One region of the uncultured Rossellomorea sp. genome, then DNA from elsewhere that is predicted to be linked to it. Evidence: riboswitches for the same ligand, from Rfam matches in the RefSeq annotation. Region 1 holds a riboswitch; the other holds the start of a gene.
The links. A riboswitch is a leader RNA that binds a small molecule or an ion and turns the genes downstream of it on or off. The one in region 1 is predicted to bind S-adenosylmethionine.
Positions count from the first base shown of each region.

Region 2: it holds a riboswitch for S-adenosylmethionine, as region 1 does, so the genes downstream of both, Q1B03_RS05895 (methionine ABC transporter ATP-binding protein) here and Q1B03_RS15930 (homoserine dehydrogenase) in region 1, are expected to answer to the same signal.

Region 1 covers NZ_CANKZT010000004.1:304,247-309,047, reverse strand. The annotation lists gene Q1B03_RS15935 (aspartate kinase) at 1-194, opposite strand, end outside; gene Q1B03_RS15930 (homoserine dehydrogenase) at 368-1,615, opposite strand; SAM riboswitch class I at 1,776-1,885, opposite strand; gene Q1B03_RS15925 (DUF2254 domain-containing protein) at 2,146-3,531, shown strand; gene Q1B03_RS15920 (hypothetical protein) at 3,574-3,834, opposite strand; gene Q1B03_RS15915 (helix-turn-helix transcriptional regulator) at 3,875-4,801, opposite strand, start outside.
Region 2 covers NZ_CANKZT010000001.1:1,116,924-1,121,724, forward strand. The annotation lists gene Q1B03_RS05895 (methionine ABC transporter ATP-binding protein) at 1-964, opposite strand, end outside; SAM riboswitch class I at 1,077-1,181, opposite strand; gene Q1B03_RS05900 (glycerol-3-phosphate responsive antiterminator) at 1,492-2,061, shown strand; gene Q1B03_RS05905 (MgtC/SapB family protein) at 2,107-2,640, opposite strand; gene Q1B03_RS05910 (lamin tail domain-containing protein) at 3,023-4,801, shown strand, end outside.

The sequences.
Region 1 (4,801 bases):
TCTCTCTTGCTTGGCTCTGTGGAAAGTTCCCCTGCCAATTTCACGAGGGTATCAGTCGTTTTATTCATAGCTGAAACCACTACGACAACGTCATGCCCCTTTTCTTTTTCTTTCAAGACATTGAAGACCATCCGTTTGATTCGATCTGTAGAACCAACAGAGGTTCCACCAAACTTTTGAACAATAATACTCAAGTGATCCCCCTACTTTCTATCAGACCTTTTTTTGAAGCTATTTTTCACTAATGGCTGCTTTCCGCTCCTGGTGCTCGCTTCCCTCGGGAGTCAAGCATCTGCCGCTCCAATCAACATCGTGATAAACATTTCCTTTAAACAAAGATCGATATGATACTTGGTTAATACTTTTTTTATGAAACGGCGACGCCAGTTTTCACCTCATTTTCCAACGGAATTTCTTTTAGAATAGAAACGGCTTGAATATCGTCATGTGTCCTTAGAAGAGTTTGAAGTGTGTCTTTGCTACCTTCAACAAAAACATACAAGTAATCGTCCAGCTGAATGCGATCCTTTAATGTAAACGATGGGATCCAGCTTTGATAATCTTCATTTTCACGGATCCTCAGAACCCATTGGTGGCTGCTCTCTTGATGAACTTCCCCGGTGCTCACTGTGCTTTGGGCAGAGTCCGTATACTTCCGTTCTATCAATGAAAGAAAATCCTCTACCATGGCGCTTCCGGTAGGTAATTTACCGGCCCCGGGACCCAGCAGGGTGATCCTGCCTACAAGGCTGCCCTTTAGCGAGATGGCATTTTCCACATCCTCCACACCGTAAAACGGATGGGTGTCATGGACAAGGATTGGTTCGACTTCACCCGTGATATGATTTGAAGAATCCCGTTCAAGGGAACCTACATGCTTAAATCGCAATCGAAATGATTCCGCTGCTTGAAGCCATTCTGCAGTCAGGTGTGATATTCCTTTTCGTCTGATATCCTTCCAGTCCGGCTGCTTGCCAAATGCCGTTTGACTTAAAATGAGAAGTTTATAGAAAGCATCATAGCCTTCAATATCACTGGTCGGATCAGCTTCAGCATACCCCTTCTCCTGGGATTGCTTTAACGCTGTCTCAAAGGAGATTCCACGTTTTCTCATTTGCGATAAGATGAAATTGGACGTCCCATTCAGAATTCCTTGAACCCGTTCAATCTCATTCACCTTAAGAAGCTGCCTGATACTGCCGATCACGGGAATCCCCCCCGCTGTCGTCGCTTCGAAACCTATGGTTACCCCATTATTTCTCGCCTTTTCCAATAGATCCGGACCATATTTAGCAAACATGGCTTTATTTGCTGTGACAATATGAATTCCCTTCTCGATGGCTTTGGTTAAATACGTATGACCCGGTTCTTCACCTACGATTGCTTCAAAGATCACATGAAGATCCGGGATATCCAGAATTTCTTGAAAATCCGTTGTGACCTTAATGGACGAATCAATGTTTCGTTGTTTAACAGGATCCTTAATAAGGATGGCCCTTACCTTTACCTCTTTACCGAGGACTTCCCTTATTCTTTCCTGATGGGTATCAATGGCTTCACAGACTCCTTGCCCGACTGTTCCAAACCCCAGAAGTGCCACATTTATCGTTGACATGCTTCAGCCTCCTAAGTATCTTTTTTTCAATTTTTCACTTGCTTGATTCATTCCTTTGAAGATCCACCCTGAGAGTCGAAGAGAGCAATGTGGGAAAGAAAGAGGGTATACAGAAAAGCCCTCTTCTTTTTAAGAAGAGGGCTAAATAATCATGCTCCTCCCCTTATCTTCCAGATCCGTATAGATCTGTAGGAATTGGCACCTTTACAGTCTGATCCTGTAGGTTGCCGGGCTTCATCGGGCCTATCCCTCCGCCGCTCTTGATAAGAGATATATCGTTTCGTTTTGGTATTACTTGCTATTTGAGTATGAATTGGATTATATAGGGGATTCATTCCTTCGTCAATACCATTTTTGGTATTTTTAAAAAATTCTTTCTAATGTCAATGGGTAGGGTAATTCCTATTGGTTTACTTGAGATTCGACTCCATCTACGAGCCTATAAATCTAATTTGCAGAGAGACGTTTTAACATGATCTGGCAGGGAAAACTAATCCATATCCCTTTATTTGAAAGGAACCGAATCTATTATGCTGAAAAAAGTGCTTCCCTTATCCATCAGAAAATATCTGCTCATGTCAAAACGGCAACGAATGCGTGAGATCCGACTGAACATTTGGTATATGCCATTCTTTTATATTTGTTTTTCCATACTCCTTGTAGCACTCACCCTCTACTTAGATCTGTATGCAGACATTTCTCAGTATACACTCGATTTTTTAAGTATGGATGCATCTGTTACACGCATGCTTGTCAGCACACTCATCGGGGCCATCCTGACGCTCAGTGCTTTCACCTTGAATTCACTGCTTGTTGTACTCACGATGTTCAGTGGTCAATTTTCGCCAAGGATGCTCCTTGATTTCATTTCGGACAAACAAACGCAACATGCCCTCGGAATTTTCAATGGCAGCTTTGTATATGTACTGCTTCTCTTTCTTTTTATCGGAGATTCAAAGAAAGAATTGTTTGTTGCTGCCCCGACCATGACGATCGGACTTGCATTCCTTACTGCTGTCACTTTTATCTTTTTCATTAATCATGCGTCTACTTGGATGCAGGTACACAATATCACGTACAATATGAAGCAGGTTTCTGAGGTGATGATCAATCAAACGCTGAAACATGACTTAGAAGCCCACAGAACTAGAAACACCGGCGATATAATGGAGCACCATAAGGAGAATATCATTCATGTGAAGTCAAGAGAGTCGGGATATATACAGTTGATTGATTTTCATGGAATGATTGAAGCGGCAAAAAATGATCAACTTGTCATACAGCTCCACTATAAAGTCGGGGATTATGTTTTGGCGGGGAATGAATTGGTGAGCATTTGGGGACCTGAAACCAAGGATATTTCTACTAATCACTATCTCGACTTTATCGAAATGGGCCATAAGGAGACGGAAATTCAAGACCTGCAAATGGGAATTCATAAGCTAGCAGAAGTAGCAATCAAATCCCTTGGAAATGATGATCCTAAAACAGCCTCCAATACGATTGATCAAATGGCCGATCTGATGATAACAGTTGAAGATCACCTATCCTTCACCCCGTATTTAATCGATCAAGAAGGAAAAATACGAGTCATTCTCCAGACAGAAGCATTTGAATACTATCTATATCGGGGATTTGGCTATATCAGGCATTATGCAAAAGAAAATCATCTCATCATTACTGACATCGTTCGGGCACTCGCTCTTATTGCAGAGTCCATTGACCCCTCTAAGCACAAAGCCATATGGGAATTCGCCTGTAATACCATTGATCATATTGAAAGGGAGGTCATTTACGAATTAGATAAAACCTTTCTTCTGCAGGAAGTTCATAAGCTGGCACGTCTAACTGAAAACCTTAGAGAATATAAGAAAATCGAAAGTAAATTCTATCCTTCTGCTAATAAAAACACGTAAAAAGCTTCATCTCTAAAAGAGATGAAGCTTTTTTACCAGGAATTAAATCCATGTTTCGACGATACTGGAATCTTCCCCTTGTGCTTTCGGTACTAGCGAGAAACGTTCTGGAATTTCACTTCTGATTGCTTCTAATGTAGGTCTCATCAAAATATAATGAGTGGGCTGATTGACATCGAATAGCCTTGCTACAAACATGCCTTGATAATCTTTGGGACTGGAATAAATACAGATGATGGGCATTTTATAATCACTTAATGTCACCTCATCAAATGATGAAATTAATCGATCCGGGTTTTCCATCAAATCTCTCCTTTCTGTGTCATTTCTAATCATATTACCGTCAGCTTAAAACGCATTCTTTTCTTTTTGCCTCTCTACCATCCATTCGATTATGATTGTAGAGCTTTTGAATGTAATAGTTGCACTTAGCGTATTGCCCTTCTTTCTTCAATAGAGGGATGATGACATTCTCTATATATTGATAATATGCTTCTTCTCCCTCTTGGACCCTGATCTCAAGCATCGTAAAAAAAGTTTCCATTTGGGGATTTTTCATATCTGTCACAGATGCCTGTCCTTCTTCTATTAAACTTGCATATTTTTCATTATTTGCTGAATCGTCTACATTCATGGAACTATCAATATAACCAAAGAGGCTGTTTAAATATATATCTCTATCAGACTCATGCTTTAATAATCCATATGCCATTTGAAATGCATCTCTCGCCTTTCTATCCTCCATTACGTCTCGATAAAGATTCCCTAAATTCAGATGAAGAACGGCTTTTCTTTTATGATCATGGAGATTATCACAATGTTGGATCAACTCGTCATATTTCTCTACTAACGACGCCAGACTCGCTCCTTCGCTTCTGCCTTCCGCTACCAACTGAATCGTAGCAGCATCTACGCACCTTGTAAAATTAAACGTTTCCTTGAAATAGTTCAGAGCCAGCTGACTATATCGTAGGGATTTGTCAAGTTGCCCAAGATCTTGATAGCCAACTGACATGTGATAATAGGCTTCAGGATTGGAATAAATATCCCGATCTATTTTCTCCAAATACGTTATGGCTGTTTGCGGATTTCCTTTTGCAAGCTCATACATGCCTTTTATATGATAATATAACTGAAAATCATAATCGAACATATGGAAGGACAGACGTTTATTAGAAAACTGACTTAAATAGAATGCAGCTTCTTTAACCTCCCCTTTCATAATAAAGTACCTTGCTTTCAGTAGCTTAAAGGTGCCATTAAGGGTTTC
Region 2 (4,801 bases), on a different contig from region 1:
CTTCTGTTTCGTTCTTACTGCCGATGATCTGTACGATGAGATTCCCGAACGGCTTGCCCTGGAGTTCCGTGATCTGGCCGAACAATACATTAATGTGGGCATCGAATTTCTTTGCCGTTTCGGAAAGGACCGGCGTGCCCGTCGAATCCCCCTTGAAAATGAGGCGGCAGATGCGCCCTTCTTTACTGTCATTCAATTTGTCGAGAACCGATGCCGGCAGCTGATCATTCATGACACTCTTCACAAAATTTCTCGTCGTCGGGGTCTGCGGGTTGGAGAAGATATCGAAGACGCTTCCCTCTTCAACGATTTCTCCATTTTCCATGACCGCGACCTTATCACAGATTTCCCGGATGACCCCCATTTCGTGAGTGATCATCACAATCGTAATGCCATACTCCGCGTTGATTCTCTTTAATAAATTCAAAATCGATTCCGTCGTCTGAGGATCAAGTGCGGATGTGGCTTCATCGCAGAGTAGAATCGAAGGCGACGTCGCCAGGGCTCTTGCTATCCCCACCCTTTGCTTCTGCCCTCCTGACAGTTGATCCGGGTAATGCTTCGCTTTATCTTCAAGTCCGACAAACGCGAGCAATTCCTTTACTCTCTCGCTGATTTTTTCTTTTGGCCATTTTGCAAGTTTCAGAGGATAGGCGATATTCCCTGCCACCGTCCGGGATTGAAACAGATTGAAGTGCTGAAAGATCATCCCGATGCGGTGCCGCTCCTGCCTCAGATCGATGGCCGACTGATCTTTCAGGCTGCGCCCCTCTATGAAAATATCACCCGATGATGGTTTCTCTAAAAAATTGAGACAGCGGACAAGCGTGCTTTTTCCCGCTCCGCTGAATCCGATCACACCATAAATCTCTCCCTTCTTCACTTCGAAGGAAATATTCTTCAAAGCGGTGAATGGGCCATCCTTCGTCTCGAATACTTTCGTAACATTCTGAACTCTAATCATATAAGACTTGCTCCTTTCGCTATGTATACTTCTTGTTGACGATCATGGCTCAAATAAAAAAGTGCCCCCCTTCATAAGAAGAGAGGCACAAAAGTATGTATATGTCCCGCTCTTCTCATCTTTCAAGTCAATTGACTTGATGGAATTGGCACGGTATTCGTAAGAACCCGTTGCCGAGGTATCGCAGGGCCAGTCCCTCCACCTCTCTGGATAAGAAGATATCGCTTTATTAAATTAATGTTATGATGCGTTTAAGCATTAGGGTAATGGTAAAGGATTTGAATTGGTTTGTCAATCCTGTTTTTAAGTAAATTACATTACGGAAATTGGGCACTTGAACCAGTCTTCAATTAGTTGTTGAGTATTTTACGCTTTTCAAGTAAATCGCTTAGATTCTTCCCTAATACTTTACTTCATCGTGCACAATAGTAGTTTACAAGAAAGCCAAGGTTACACCTCTCAACCCCCAAAACAATTATGCTATACTAAAAGAAAAAATATTCAGACTATTAAAAGGGGCCAAAAACATGAAACCAAACATTATCGACATCGTCCAATCCCAAGTCATCGCTTCCATTAAGGAAGAAAAAGACTTGGAAAAGGCTATGCAGTCAAACGCCAACATCGTGTTCATCCTAACCGGCAATCTGATTACCATGGATGGGTATTTGAAAAAGCTGAAGGAAGCAGGTAAAACCACGTTCATACATATTGATTTCATCGATGGATTGTCCAATACGAAAAGTGCCATTAAATACATAGCAGAAATCTGGAAGCCCGCTGGAATCATCACAACAAGGAGCAACCTGATCAAATATGCAAAGGAAGAAGGTTTGATGACGATCCAGCGCCTTTTTCTTATCGACCGTAATGCCCTTGCCAAAGGAATTGATATCGCACAGAACTGCAAGCCGGATGCGATTGAAGTCCTTCCTGGTCTCATGCCGTCCATCATTGATAAACTGACGACCATGACTACGCTGCCCATCATCGCTGGTGGCCTGATCAGTAATAAGGAAGATATTCTGAACGGACTAAGAGCGGGTGCCCTCGCCATTTCTTCAGGGGATCCGAAGCTCTGGAATCTGGATGTTTAACCAAAAAAAGAGCTCAACCACTGGAAAGTTGAGCTCCAACTCTATTTATGTTCCTACTTTTTCTTCTTCCTCTTCTGTCTTACTTTTTTTCCGGGCCCATGGTAGAGGAACCGATGTGATCTCCCGCTCTTCAAAGAAGTTTCCTATCTTCGTAATGATGAAGGTTACGAGTGTTGCGAAGATGACAATGGAATAAAACCCGGCTCCGATACCAATCCCGATTCCCCCCACGTAAAAAATCATCGCCGCTGAAGTCAGTCCTTTCACTCGTAATCCATCTTTCAGTATCACGCCTGCACCTAGGAATCCGAGCCCGGATACGATCTGCGCCGCCAGACGAAACGGGTCCATCACTTTTCCGCTGTCCGGTTGACTGAGCATCTCCGCCCCTTCGATGGAGACGATCGTGATCAATGTACAGGCCACTGATACATACGTATACGTTTTTAACCCCGCCGGTTTATTTTTCGATGTCCTGTCCCAGCCGATGATGAACCCTAATACAGCACTCACCAGTATCCGAAAATAGATATCATGCTGCCAGAAAAATTCCGTTGCTTCATTCATGTACTGCGTCATCTCGCCATCCTCCTTAAATGAAAAAGAGATCGCGCCACAAAGCGAATGCCTGATTTCTCCACTCCATAGTGAAAAAACCATACAGTTCGCTTCATAGGTGATCTCTTCTCCTCTTCCTACCAAGCTTCATTCTTCTTACTATTCCTTTTATCATACACCAATCTATCCTTCATTTCAATGATATATCTAAAAATTCTAAATTTTCCCGAATGGCCATTGCCACCCTTATGCGCTCATTGTATGATTGAGTTAGTGAGATTATATAGCGGGTAGAGATGAGGAGAACCCTGTGTCAATTCGTGTGTACGATGATCGTGCACTCCATTGCCATGGGGTTCTTTTCATTTATACATAAATACCATTTTAAAAGGAGGAAATGAAGTTGAAAAACAGATCTATCACCCGTATAGCCGTCCTTCTTGCTTTAGGAATAGCAGGACTTTTATTGCTTCATGGTCACAGCGCAAATGCAAAAGAGACCAACCCGCCTCTTGTCATCACGGAAATCGTCACCAAATCCGCAGACACCGGTCAGCCCTATGAGTACGTCGAAATCTATAACACCACCTCAGAAGCAATTAATCTACAAGATTATCAACTCCAATACTTTACAAGTAACTTCTCAAGCCCGGCCAACCGATGGCCCATCGACGACAAAACCATCCAGCCGAAAGAATCCCTGGTCCTCTGGTTAAAGAAATTCGCTTATCCTGATGTACCGCTGTGGGACTTTAACTCCAACTACGACATGTATCTCACTCCCGATGACGTATACGAAATCAAACTGACGACTTCCGGTCAGGGACTGCATGACAGCAGCCTTCGCCAGGTAGGGATTGCGGATGCGGAGGATAATATTCTCAATACTGCCCTCATCAATGATGGGGTAGTTGATGGCATCACAAACCGGAGTATTATTTACCAGGCAACCAGCTCAGCGGCAATGGAGAAGCTCAGAAACGACGAACAACCGACTCCTGCCCTCCTGCTGCCTGAACAAGTGGCAGGTCCTGCGACACCAACCAACCTGACTGCAACTCCCGCCAACCAATCGGTCACCCTTGAGTGGGAAGCTTCAGAAGGTGCAGTCTCCTATACGATCTACCATCCTGATGGAACGACCACTTCTACAGATACGACCACTTCGATCATGGATGGATTGGAAAACGGGCAGGCATACACCTTTCGTGTGACGGCTGTGGACTCGGAAGGAAACGAATCCCCGGCAACAAAGGAAGTCCGGGTTGTCCCACAGGAAGTCGTGGACAGTGAAGCCCCTGCTACCCCAACCGGACTGAAAGCAACTCCAGGCAGTGATCATGTCAAGTTATTGTGGAACGCCAATACAGAACGTGATCTTGCAGGTTACCGCGTCTACATTAATGGAACACTTTACGGTACAGTCGCCCCTGACAAGAAGAGTTTGATTATCTCCCCTCTGGAATTGAACAGGGAGTACTCTTTCGAAGTTACGGCACTCGATCAAGTCGGAAACGAATCGGAAGCTACAGCACCCCTCGTCACAGGACCGACAGAAAACGTACCGACACCCGACCTGCTGATCACCGAATTGATTCCGAACACCGATAACTATGCAGGCTATGATGCCTTCGAATATTTTGAGCTTTATAACAACAGTCCGGACCCGATCGATCTGAAGGGGTATCGATTCGCCTCCTATAACTGGGATGAAGAATTCGGGGAAACTCACATACTGGAGCCTTGGGATACAGTGGTGATTTGGACTAGAAATACAGCCATCAGCCCTATCTCCCTTGAAGCATTCAACTATAACTATTTCTATTCGTACAGTAGCAAGTATCTTCAGGAAGAGGATACGATCGTCCTCGGTGATATCGCCGGCCTGGTCAACGGCGGTAATACCCTGACCGTTTATGACCCTGATGGACTCGAAGTCGTCAGAGCTGAATACTCTGGAGAGGACGTTTCTCTAAAACAAACCGTCACTTATACCTATCCAAAAGATAATACCCGGACCATGGAAAAATTGGCAACTGGCCAATATCCGACACCAGGATGGGTTGTTGAAAATCAAGCACCGGATCGTCCCGTGTCAGATGAAGAACCACCGCATTCACCGACCAACCTTGAGGCAACTGCGGGCAACGGGGAAGCCGTTTTAACCTGGGACGCTTCAACT